DNA from 2 places in the Variovorax sp. P4_D9 genome. Region 2 is predicted to be linked to the other one. Evidence: predicted binding sites of a transcription regulator. Region 2 holds the regulator's gene; the other holds the start of a gene.
What was found. The regulator FNR, encoded in region 2, switches genes on or off when oxygen is low (the NO sensors DNR and NnrR bind a similar motif). The targets are predictions, from matches to a motif close to TTGATNNNNATCAA.
Positions count from the first base shown of each region.

Region 1: the regulator FNR is predicted to act here: its motif matches at 2,345-2,358, upstream of AC1DY5_RS21130 (fatty acid desaturase).

Region 1 covers NZ_JBFUIU010000194.1:8,391-12,640, forward strand. The annotation lists gene AC1DY5_RS21120 (SDR family oxidoreductase) at 1-121, opposite strand, end outside; gene AC1DY5_RS21125 (LysR family transcriptional regulator) at 226-1,218, shown strand; gene AC1DY5_RS21130 (fatty acid desaturase) at 1,263-2,312, opposite strand; gene AC1DY5_RS21135 (GlxA family transcriptional regulator) at 2,424-3,407, shown strand; partial or broken gene AC1DY5_RS21140 (sensor histidine kinase) at 3,483-4,250, opposite strand, start outside.
Region 2 covers NZ_JBFUIU010000016.1:11,095-19,440, reverse strand. The annotation lists gene hemN (oxygen-independent coproporphyrinogen III oxidase) at 1-712, opposite strand, end outside; gene fnr (fumarate/nitrate reduction transcriptional regulator Fnr) at 837-1,553, shown strand; gene AC1DY5_RS03445 (hypothetical protein) at 1,534-1,779, opposite strand; gene AC1DY5_RS03440 (FixH family protein) at 1,784-2,089, opposite strand; gene ccoG (cytochrome c oxidase accessory protein CcoG) at 2,086-3,525, opposite strand; gene ccoP (cytochrome-c oxidase, cbb3-type subunit III) at 3,547-4,464, opposite strand; gene AC1DY5_RS03425 (cbb3-type cytochrome oxidase subunit 3) at 4,461-4,607, opposite strand; gene ccoO (cytochrome-c oxidase, cbb3-type subunit II) at 4,622-5,248, opposite strand; gene ccoN (cytochrome-c oxidase, cbb3-type subunit I) at 5,258-6,697, opposite strand; gene ccoS (cbb3-type cytochrome oxidase assembly protein CcoS) at 6,765-6,902, opposite strand; gene AC1DY5_RS03405 (heavy metal translocating P-type ATPase) at 6,902-8,346, opposite strand, start outside.

The DNA of each region.
Region 1 (4,250 bases), on a different contig from region 2:
CTTTCACGGGGTCACGTCCTGTCGCGACGACGGCGTGACCTGCATCCAGGGCTGCGCTTGCGAGAGAGACGCCGAGTCCGCGGCCTGCGCCTGTGATGAGCCAGATTTTCTTGTCAGCCATGGGTTGTTCTCAGTCTTTCGGTCGAGGGGAAGGGCAACTTTAGGATTGCACATCCAAAAGAAAAATAGCCTAATGCTGGATGCCTTTTGAAGATAATCTTCAAAATGAAGTTGAAGCAACTTGATGGACTGATCGCGTTCTGGAAGGTCGCGGAGCACAAGGGCTTCAGCGCCGCGGCGGCGGAACTGGAGGTCTCGCCCTCCGCGCTGAGCCAGGCGATCCGGCACCTCGAGGCCCGGCTAGGGGTTCGTCTGTTGAATCGCACGACGCGAAGCGTCAGCCTGACCGAGGCAGGAGAGGCATACATCGCGAGGGTGGGTCCCGCTTTGGGCCAGGTGGTTGAAGCCGGCGAGGAACTCAATGTCTTGCAGGGACGGCCGGCCGGGACGTTGCGTCTCAATGCGGCTCGGGTGTCCATCGCCATGGTGCTTCAGCAGATGCTCGCCGGCTTCCTTCGCGAATATCCTCACGTGCAGATCGAGTTGACCAACGACGAAGGTTTCATCGACATCGTGGAACGAGGATTCGACGCCGGCATCCGCATGGGCGAAAGCGTTCAGCAAGACATGGTGGCCGTTCCCCTCGGTGGCCCGGTCACCATGGCCGTCGTCGGCTCCCCGGCGTACCTCAAGCGCGTTCCTGCTCCGCGGCACCCGAACGATCTCGCACGACACAACTGCGTGCGATATCGTGGATCCGGCACGGGCGCCGTCTACAAATGGGAATTCGAAGTCGACGGGCGCCCGGTCGAATACGAAGTGCAGGGCAGCTTGACCATCAGCGACACGCTGTTCAGCGTGGACGCGGCACTCGAAGGCGTTGGATTGGCCTACACCTTTGAGCAACTGGCCGAACCTCACATCCGGGCCAAGCGGCTCAAGCGCGTATTGACCGAGTTCTCGCCGACGTTCCCGGGGTTTTACCTGTACTACCCAAGCAGGCACGACCAACCGACGAAGCTGAAGGTCCTGGTCGAATACGTCGCCCGCGCCAAGACCGTGCGTTCGGCGACCGGCATACCCATTGCTGTTCCGCCCGATAGCAATTCCGGCGGTGATCTTTCGGCAGGCGTTGCAAAGACAAGTTCCTCCACGTAACTCGGCGAATCTGCGCGAAGAGCCTTTGCGCAAGTGCGGCGTGTTCAGCCCTCTTCGCCGGTCGACAGCCGCTTGTCGATTTTCACCACAGGAACAATGTCGGGTAGAGGCTTGCCGACGAGGCTCCGTATGACCTCCACATAGCCTCCAGCGACATGGGCTCGCTCCAAGGCGCCCTTGTCCCTCAGTAGCAGGTGCATGCGGCGGAGGTTGTATGAAGGCACAGTGGGTGCCAGATGATGCTCGACGTGGTAGTTGACGAAGTTGGGCGCGAACAGCAGGCGCTCCCACCACCCTGCATGCACCGTGCGGGTGTTGGACCAGATGTCCTGACTCATGGTGCCGGGCAGCGCGCCATGCTCGGCGGCGTTGCGGATGCGGCTGACCAGCATGTAGGCGGTCAGCCAGGTTGCTGGCCACAGCAGGTAAGCCATCGGGTGACCGCCAGCCCACAGCAGGGCGAGCGCCAATCCATGCACCAGCAGGATGCGGCGGGCATTGCGCAGCACATGGCGCACTTGGCGCTTTGCGGGGGCGTCGTCACCCGCTTCCGCGGGTTCGGCGCTCTGCTTCTTGTAGGCATAGCCGAAACGCAACTTTTCTGGCTCCGCATGGGCATACAGCACAGCCAGCGTGGCCGCCGCCTTCAAGCCAGTGAGGCCGATCAGGTCGCGCAAGAGCTTGCGCGCCAACGAGGCCCGGCTCACAGGATAGCCACGGTAGTTGGGCAGGTCCGGATCGTCCGCCGTGCCGGTCTTGACATGGTGGGTCATGTGATAGCTGCGATAGATCGACAGGTCGGCAAAAAGCGGCGCGGCGCACAGCCACTGCCCGATCCAGTCGTTCAACGGGCGTGAGGGCGTGAAGGAGCGATGCGCGCACTCGTGCATCAGGATGCCCAGTCCCAACTGGCGGCCAGCCAACGCCAGCATGGCCAGCGCCACGGTGACAACGCCCGGCCAGGCGATGACCACGGCAAAGCTGGCCACGATCAGGCTCCAGTTGACCAGCAGCATCCAGGCGGCCTTCCAGTTGGACTTGCGCTGCAAGCTCAGTAGCTCTTGGCGGTTCAGCAGTTTGCGTACGTCATTCATGGGAACATCCAATGTCGATCTCGATGCCCTGATTGAAGCAAAGCAAGCGCAAAATCTGTTGTCATGAAGCGCCAAATACGTGATATGAAAGAAGGCGCGTCCGCCGGCCCGGTGCGCGCAGCCATCGTGCTTCCAGACCGGCCGTGGGCAGGCTCGGTGCTGTTGGTGCGCGACCTGCTTCAGGCCGCCGGCACCTTGGTGACGCGCAATGACGACATTGTCGCCAGCGCGCTGTTCGACGTGCGCCTGGTAGCGCGCAGCAGAGCGCCGGTCATCAGCTTTGGCGGGCTGCCACTGGCGTCGGACCTGACGCTGAAGCGAAGCGGCGATTTCAGAGTGGTGGTCGTTCCCGCTCAGTTTGCGCCAGCGGCCGAGACGACCGAAGACGATGCAGAGTACGGCCAATGGCTGCGCCAGCAGCACGCACGTGGCGCATTGCTGATGAGCTTCGGCGGCGCGCTTCTGCTGGCCAAATCAGGTTTGCTGGATGGGCGGGAGGCCACCGGTCTGCTTAGCGAGCGAGCGATCATCTGGCACCGCTTTCCTGAGATCCGCTACCAGCCCTCGCGCAGGATCGTGGCAGCACCCGACATCATCACGGTGTGCGGCATCGGTCCCACGGTGGACGCCTGTGCCCACCTGATCGAGCGATTCTTCGGTATGCAGCGCGCACGTCGATTTCTGCGTCATACCAGCACCGAGGCGCTGCCTGCCGACAACAAGCTCGCTCTGTGGAGCGCCCCGCACAAGGCTCACGGTGACGCACAGGTGCTGGCGGTACAGGAAATGCTCGAGCGCGAAATGGATCCGGTGCCGAGCCTGGCCGCGCTGGCGCAGCACGTCGGCTTGAGCGAACGCAGCCTGTCGCGCCGCTTTGCCGACGCCGTCGGATTCAATGTGCGCCAGTACGTGGCGCACCTGCGGCTCGAATATGCCGACCATCTGCTCACCTCGACCCGTCTGCCGCTGGCGCATGTGGCGCGCGAGTGCGGCTATGCTAGCGCCAGCGCCCTGAGTCGGGCCTTTACCATGGCGCGAGGCAAGGCTCCCCGTCGCCACCGACTCGATCATGCGGCCTGGCATCAGCGACGCTGAACCGGCGCCTCGCCGCGTCGTCAGGTGCAACGCGGAGCGAGACCGACTGCCGAATGCGGCCGGCTTGCCATTTTGTCAGTCTGCCGAAGTCGCGATCGGGAGTGTGAAACTGAATATGGCGCCACCCCCGTCGCGATGCGAAGCCCAGAGCTTGCCTCCGTGGGCTTCGATCAGCTTGCGGCAGATCGCCAGCCCGACGCCCAGGCCATCGGACTTGGTCGAGTAGAACGACTCGAAAATCCGCTCCAAGTCGCCTTCGGCGATACCGGGGCCGCGATCCGAGACTTCGACCAGGACTTCTTCGCGATCCTCGACGCGAAGGGCGACGGTGATCTTCCGCGCACCACCTGGCGGCGCGCCCTCCATGGCCTGCATTGCATTTCGCAACAGATTCAGGATGACCTGCTGCAAATGGATCTCATCGACCACCACCACCGGCAACGGGTCCTTCGGTGCCAGCTCGATCTGGATGTCGCGAAGCTCGCAGTCCATCTTCACCATGCCCACGCACTCGGCCACCGCCCGCTCGATGTCGATCAGCTTCGGCTCCAGTTCATGCCGCTGAACCATGCCTCGCATGCGTGTCACCACGTCGCCCGCCCGCGTTGCCTGTCCGATGACCTTGTCGAGCAGGTCGACCAGACGGGACATGTCGGGCACGGCCTCAGCGGCCCGCCGACGCGCGGCCAGCGCGTAGTTTTCGATCGCTCCGAGTGGTTGGGTGATCTCATGCGCCAGCGCCACGGACATCTCTCCTGCCGTGTGGACGCGCACGAGGTGAGCCAGCCGCTCCCTCCAATGCGCGGCCTCGACCTCGGCCGCGAGCTTGCGGCGCTCCGCGGC
Region 2 (8,346 bases):
GGTCGAAGGAGGCGGCGCTCTGGCGCGGCAATCCGTAGATCAGGTCGACGTTGACCGAATCGAATCCCAGTCCTCGGGCGGTGGCCATCAGGTCGAACACCTGCTCGGCGGGTTGGATCCGGTGCACCGCCTTCTGGACGTCGGGGTCGAAGTCCTGGACCCCGAAGCTGAGCCGGTTGAAGCCCAGCGCGGCCAGCGTCACGAGGCGCTCGCGGTCGACGGTGCGCGGGTCGATCTCGATCGAATGTTCGCCGTCGGGCGTCAGCGTGAAGGCGTCGCGCAGCATGGCCATGAGCTGCCGCAGGGAGGCATCGTCGAGGAAGGTGGGCGTGCCGCCGCCGAGGTGGAGTTGGCGCACGACCGCACCGCGGCCGAGCTTCTCGACCTGCAGCGAGATCTCGCGGGCCAGGTAGTCCAGGTACTCGCCGCCCTTGCTCTTGTGCTTGGTCACGATCTTGTTGCAAGCGCAGTAGTAGCAGAGCGACTCGCAGAACGGGATGTGCACGTAGAGCGACAGCGCCCGGGCGCTGGCACCAGCCCCACCGCGCTGCTCGAGCGACTGCGCATAGTCCTCGGCCGTGAAGGCGTCGACAAAGCGGTCCGCGGTCGGATAGGAGGTGTAGCGCGGCCCCGGGACGTCGAATTGATTCAGCACGGCCGGCGTGGGCGCCGGGAGGGACGGCGTAAGAACGGGAGCGGAGGCAAGGAGCATCGCGGGCGACGGCAAGGGCTTTGGTGTGTCACTATGCCGCTGTCGCGACCCGCAATCATTGACCTGGGTCAAGCATCCGGCCCACTGCCCATCGGACAATCCCCCCATGACCTCGACTGCATCAATGAAACCAGAAAATATCAAGGTCGCCTGTTCCAACTGCAATCTGCGCGAACTCTGCATGCCGGTGGGCCTGGCGCCCGGCGAACTGCAGCGCATCGACGATATCGTCGCCACGCGGCGCAAGGTCAAGCGGCGCGAGACCCTGTTCCGCAACGGCGAGCCCTTCACCTCGCTCTATGCGATCCGCACCGGCGTCTTCAAGACCCGGGTCACCAGCGAGGACGGGCGCGACCAGGTCACGGGTTTCCAGATGGCGGGCGAGATCATCGGGCTCGACGGCATCGTCAACGACCAGCACACCTGCGACGCCGTGGCGCTGGAGGATTCCGAGGTCTGCGTGATGCCCTTCGACCGCATCGAGGAGCTGTCGCGCGAAGTCACGGCGCTGCAGCGCCACGTGCACCAGATCATGAGCCGCGAGATCGTCCGCGAGCACGGCGTGATGCTGCTGCTCGGCAGCATGCGGGCCGAGGAGCGGCTGGCGGCCTTCCTGCTGAACCTGGTGCAGCGGCTGCATGCGCGCGGCTTCTCGCGCTCCGAGCTGGTGCTGCGCATGACCCGCGAAGAGATCGGCAGCTATCTCGGGCTCAAGCTCGAGACCGTCAGCCGGACACTGTCGAGATTCGCGGCCGACGGCATCGTCGAGGTCGAGCAGCGCAATGTGCGCATCCTCGACCCCGAGGCGCTCCGGCACATCGTCAATCCGCCGGGTAGTTGATTTCGCGCGCCGAGCGGGTCAACATCAGCGTCAGCGCGCCCGACCCCATGGCCAGCAGCCAGAAGGTGAAGAACCCGACCGTGTAGACGGCCTGCCGCGAGGCCCCGAGCGCCTCGCCGCGCCAGTGCAGGTCGCCCGGGTCGACCAGCGCGAACACCAGCACCTCGAGTGCGCAAGCCAGCAGGAAGGCCGGCCAGAGAATCCACATCCAGCGCTGCGCCTGCATGGCCTCAGCGCCTCGGGGCCGGGATGTCGGCGCTCGGCGTCAACGCGTGGTTTCGACCGGCCACCGCCGGCATCAGCTTCTTGTCGGGCAGCGTGCGGTTGATTTCCACGCCCTTGCGGTAGTAGTTCTCGTCGACCACCGGATCGGGCGTGCGCAGGGCCAGCCACAGCGTGGTGAAGCTCGCGATCACCACCACGCCCGGCCCGCCGATCACCATCCACACCAGCGGAAAGCGGTACCAGGGCGGACAGGGGCGGATCGCGTCGTTCTCGTCGGTCATCATCGTCTCCTTGGACACCAGGGGGTTCATCGCGGGACCAGGAACACGGCCTTCTCGGACACGCTGCCCAGGCCGCCTTCCGCTCGGACATCGAAGTGCACCTTGTGCGAGCCGGCCGGTGCCGCGCCGTAGGGCAGCTGCAGCCGGACCGCCACCCAGCGCGACTGCGCCGGCGCGACCTCGACCACGGATTCCGAGGACACGTGCAGCCCTTCGAGGCCGCTTGCCTCGATCCGGTAGCGCTGCACCTGCTCGGTGGCATTCATGATCTGCAGGCGATAGACATTCTCGAGTTGGCCGCCCTCGACGATGCGCGCCAGCGACGCGCGATCGCGCACGACGTCGACCTTGAGCGGCGTGCGCGTCACCAGGCTGGCGAGCAGGCCGATGCACAGCACGCCCAATATCGTGGTGTAGATCAGCACCCGCGGCCGCAGCACGCGGCGCAGCACCTGCTGCGGCGTCCAGCGTCCGGCCATGCTGTTCTGGGTGGCATAGCGGATCAGGCCGCGCGGGGTCTCCATCTTGTCCATGACGATGTTGCAGGCGTCCACGCAGAGGCCGCAGCCGATGCATTCGAACTGCAGGCCCTGGCGGATATCGATCCCCGTCGGGCAGACCTGCACGCACAGCTTGCAGTCGATGCAGTGGCCGAGCGCCGGCGCCGCGGCTGCCCGCGCCTTGGCCGGCACGCCGCGCGGCTCTCCGCGCGCGGCGTCATAGCTGACGATCAGCGTGTCTCGGTCGAACATCGCGCTCTGGAAGCGCGCATAGGGGCACATGTACTTGCACACCTGCTCGCGCATGAAGCCGGCGTTGCCGTAGGTCGCAAAGCCGTAGAACAAGACCCAGAAGATTTCCCAGGAGCCCATGCGGGTCTGCAGGAACTCCATGGCCAGTTCGCGGATCGGCGTGAAGTAGCCGACGAAGGTGAAGCCGGTCCAGAGCCCGATCGAGATCCAGACCACATGCTTGAACCACTTCTTGACCAGCTTCTCGGTCGAGAAGTCGCCGCTGTCGAGTCGCATCCGCGCTATGCGGCTGCCTTCGATCTTCTCCTCGACCCACATGAAGATCTCGGTGTAGACGGTCTGCGGGCAGGCATAGCCGCACCACAGGCGGCCCGCCACCGCGGTGAACAGGAACAGCGAAAGGGCCGAGATCACCAGCAGCCCGGTCAGGTAGATCAGGTCCTGCGGATAGAGCACCAGTCCGAACAGGAAGAAGCGCCGCGCGCCGAGGTCGAACAGCACGGCCTGGCGCTGGCCCCACTCCAGCCACGGCAGTCCGTAGAACACCAGCTGCGTCGCGAACACCAACGCCCAGCGCCAGCGAGCGAAATAGCCGCTGACGCTGCGCGGATAGATCTTCTTGTGGGCCGCGTAGAGGCCGACGCCCTCCTCGACCGGCGCGATCGGAATCACGGTGCGCGGCGGCGGCGTCGGTCCGGGCAGGGAATCGCTCATGGGGACCTCAGGCCATCGCCTTCATTGCCCTGCGGCGGCCGACTTGTTGGACAGGCCCCAGACGTAGGCGGTCAGCACATGGATCTGTGCCTCGGTCAGGCGACCCTGCTGCGCCGGCATCTGGTTGGTCTTGCCGCCATTGATCATCGCGATGATCGCCTCCTGCCCGTAGCCGTGCAGCCAGATCTTGTCGGCCAGGTTCGGAGCACCCACCGCAGGGTTGCCGACGCCGCCGATGCCGTGGCAGGCCGCGCAGACCGTGAACTTGCTCTTGCCGAGTCCGGCGCGCACCGAGTCGTGCGGGCTGCCCGACAGGCTCAGCACGTAGTTGGCGAGGTTCTTGACGTCCTCGGCCGAACCGACCGCCTCGGCCATCGGCGGCATCACGCCGACGCGGCCGAGCGCGATGGTCTCGTGGATCTTCTCGGGCGTGCCGCCGTGCAGCCATTCGCCATCAGTCAGGTTCGGGAAGCCCTTGCTGCCGCGCGCATCCGAGCCGTGGCACTGCGCGCAGTTGTTGAGGAACAGGCGCTCGCCGATCGCCATCGCGCCGGCATCGCCGGCCAGGCGTTCGACCGGCTGGGCCGAGTAGGCGGCGTAGACCGGCGCCAGTTCGGCGTTGGCCCTCTCGACATCCTTGGCGTATTCGCCCTGGGTGCTCCAGGCGAGCGTGCCGCGGTAGCTGCCGAGGCCCGGGAACACCACCAGGTAGCCGATGCCGAACACGATGGTCAGCACGAACAGGCCCATCCACCAGCGCGGCAACGGGTTGTTCATCTCGCGCAAGTCTTCGTCCCAGACGTGGCCGGTGGTGTTGTCGGTGCTGGCCGGGCCGCGGAAGCGTGCGGTCAGCCACAGCAGCAGTGCGCAGGCCAGGATGCCGCCAAGCGAGATGGCGGTCACGAAGTGCGACCAGAAGTCGCTGGTGAAGTCACTCATGAGGGGTCCTCTTCGAAGGGGAGTCGTGCGGCCTCTTCGAAGGCCTTCGCGTTGCGGCGCGAATAGGCCCAAACCAGGATGCCCATGAAAGTGGCGAACGACGCCAGCGTGGCGGCGATCCGCAGGGTGGTGATGGTGTCCATCGTTGCGCTCCTACTTACTTGAGTGCGAGACCGAGCGACTGCAGGTACGCGACGATGGCGTCCATCTCGCTCTTGCCCTTGACCTCAGCCGGAGCGGCCGCGATCTGGGCGTCGGTGTAGGGAACGCCGACCCGGCGCAGCGCCGTCATGTGGGCGACCGACTCGGCGCCGTCGAGCGGCGTCTTCTCGAGCCAGGTGTAGGCAGGCATGTTCGACTCGGGCACCACGTCGCGCGGGTTGTTCAGGTGGATGCGCTGCCATTCGTCGCTGTACTTGCCGCCGACCCGGTGCAGGTCGGGCCCGGTGCGCTTGCTGCCCCACTGGAAGGGGTGGTCGTAGACGAATTCGCCGGCCACCGAGTAGTGGCCGTAGCGCAGCGTCTCGGCGCGGAACGGCCGGATCATCTGCGAGTGGCAGTTGTAGCAGCCCTCGCGCACGTAGATGTCGCGGCCCGCGAGTTGCAGCGGCGTCAGCGGCTGGACGCCGGTGACCGCTTCGGTGGTCGACTTCTGGAAGAACAGCGGCACGATCTCGACCAGGCCGCCGACCGCGATCACCAGCAGGATCAGCACGATCATCAGGAAGTTGTTGGTCTCGATCTTCTGGTGCGAGAAACCGGCCGGGGGGGTATTCGAACTCATGGTGTGTCCTCAGGCGTGGGCAATGGCGGGCTGCGGAATCGGCGACGGCTTGGAGAAGCCCGAGATCACCGTCATCCAGACATTCCATGCCATCACCAGCATGCCGCTCAGATACAGGACGCCGCCGAGCACGCGCACCACGTAATAGGGATAGGTCGCCTTGACTCCTTCGACGAAGGTGTAGGTCAGCGTGCCGTCGGCATTGATCGCGCGCCACATCAGGCCCTGCATCACGCCGGCGATCCACATTGCGGCGATGTACAACACGATGCCGATGGTCGCCATCCAGAAGTGCAACTCGATCGCCTTGACGCTGAACATCTCGGTGCGGCCGTACATGCGCGGGATCAGGTAGTAGAGCGCGCCCATCGAGATCAGGCCGACCCAGCCGAGCGCGCCGGAGTGCACGTGGCCGACGGTCCAGTCGGTGTAGTGCGAGAGCGCGTTGACGGTCTTGATCGACATCATCGGACCCTCGAAGGTCGACATGCCGTAGAAGGACAGCGAGACGATCAGGAAGCGCAGGATCGGGTCGGTGCGCAGCTTGTGCCAGGCGCCCGAGAGCGTCATCACGCCGTTGATCATGCCGCCCCAGCTGGGCGCCAGCAGGATCAGCGAGAACACCATGCCGATCGACTGCGTCCAGTCGGGCAGCGCCGTGTAGTGCAGATGGTGTGGGCCGGCCCACATGTAGGTGAAGATCAGCGCCCAGAAGTGCACGATCGAGAGCCGGTACGAGTACACCGGACGGCCCGCCTGCTTGGGCACGTAGTAGTACATCATCCCGAGGAAGCCGGCGGTGAGGAAGAAGCCGACCGCGTTGTGGCCGTACCACCACTGCACCATCGCGTCCTGCACGCCGGCGTAGGCCGAGTAGCTCTTCATCGCGCCGGCGGGGATCGCGGCGCTGTTGACGATGTGCAGCAGGGCCACCGCGATGATGAAGGCGCCGTAGAACCAGTTGGCCACGTAGATGTGGCGCACCTTGCGGATGCCGATGGTGCCGAAGAACACGATGGCATAGGCCACCCAGACAAGCGCGATCAGGATGTCGATCGGCCACTCGAGCTCGGCGTATTCCTTGCCGCTGGTGTAGCCCAGCGGCAGGCTGATGGCGGCGGCCACGATCACCGCCTGCCAGCCCCAGAACACGAACGAGGCCAGCGCCGGCGCGAACAGCCGGACCTGGCAGGTGCGCTGCACCACGTGGAAGCTGGTGGCAATCAGCGCGCAGCCGCCGAAGGCGAAGATCACCGCGTTGGTGTGCAGCGGCCGCAGCCGCCCGTAGCTGAGCCAGGGGATGCCGAAGTTGAGCTCGGGCCAGGCCAGCTGTGAGGCGATGATGACGCCCACCAGCATGCCGACCACACCCCAGACCACCGACATGAGAGCGAACTGTCGCACCACCGTGTCGCTGTAGACGGGCGCGGAAGGAGTTGGAGCATGCATCGCAGGGCCTTCATTGATGAAACGGGCACAGTGTCCCGGCACAGCGCGCGGGTGGGCTTGATGCAGGTCAATCGTTGCGCAGAATGCGCTCGCCTTCGCCCTCGACGTCGTCGAATTGGCCGCGGTCCACGGCCCACCAAAGACCGGCGAGGATGAACAGCACCAGCACAACCGAGAACGGGATCAGCAGGAACAGGATGTCCATTAGGCGGCCTCCGCTCCGAGCGGCCGGCGGGCCAGCCGCGCCGCGTTCAGCACCACGGCCAGCGAGCTCGCGGCCATCCCGAGCCCCGCGAGCCAGGGCGGCAGCCAGCCGGCGATCGCGAGCGGCACGCATACCGCGTTGTAGCCGGCCGCCCACCACAGGTTCTGACGCACCACCCGGAGGGTTTGCCGTGCCTGCGCGATGGCGCCGGGAATGACGCCCAGCGAATCGCCGAGGACGACGAAGTCGGCGTTGGCGCGCGCCAGTGGCACGGCGCGGCCGAAGGCGAAGGACGCATGCGCATGGGCCAGCACCGGCCCGTCGTTGAGGCCGTCGCCCACCACCGCGACGGCCCGCCCCTCGGCCTGCAGGTCCTTCAATCGGCGCAACTTGTCCTCGGGCGTGCAATCGCCGAGCGTCTGGGTGATGCCGGCGCGCTGCGCCACCTCGCGCGCCGCGGCGCCGCTGTCGCCCGACAGCAGCCACACCGACTGGCCCTGCGCGCCCAGCGCCGACACCGCCCCCGCGGCGTCCTCCCGAAGGTCCTCGGCCAGCACGAAGCTCGCGACCCAGCCCTGGTCGTCGCAGAGATGCACCTGGGCCGCCTCCACCTGCAGCGGCGGCACGCCGCAGAATGCGGCCGAGCCCAGGCGCAGGCGGCGCTCCGGCGCACCGGCGCCACGGCTCAGCGCGCCTTCGAGGCCCTCCCCCACACGCTCGGCGAGCCGCACCAGCGTCCAGTCCGGCGCCATCCGGTGCTGCTCGCTCCAGGCCCGGACCAATGCCCGCGACGCCGGATGCAGCGACTGCGCCGCCAGCGCGGCCGCGAGTTCGACCGCGTCGCCCGGCCGCACGCCCTTGCGGCTGTACACGCGATCGAGGCGCGGCGTGTCGCGGGTCAGCGTGCCGGTCTTGTCGAACACCACCGTGTCGACCGCGGCCAGCGCCTCGAGCGCCTGCAGGTTGCGCACCAGCACCCCGCCGCGCGCCAGCGTGCCCGCGCTCGCGAGCATCGCGGCCGGCGTGGCCAGCGACAGCGCACAGGGACAGGTCACGATCAGCACCGCCACCGCGACCATCAGCGCCTTGCCCGAATCGACCTGCCACCAGTACGCGGCGGCCGCTGCCGCCGCGACCAGCACCGCGAGCAGGAAGGGCCGCGCCGCGCGATCGGCCAGCTTCGCGAGCCTCGGCTTCTGCAGCGAAGCGCTTTCCATCAGGGCGACGATCTCCGCGAAGCGGGTGTCCGGACCGAGCGCCTCGACCCGCACCTCGACCATCGCGCCGACGTTGTGGCTGCCCGCCAGCACCCGGGCGCCGCAGGGACGCGCGACCGGCCGGGACTCGCCGGTGATCAGCGCCTCGTCGGCCGAGGTGTCGCCCGCGACCACGCGGCCGTCGGCCGGAAAGGCCTCGCCCGGCAGCACCCGCAGGATGTCGCCGA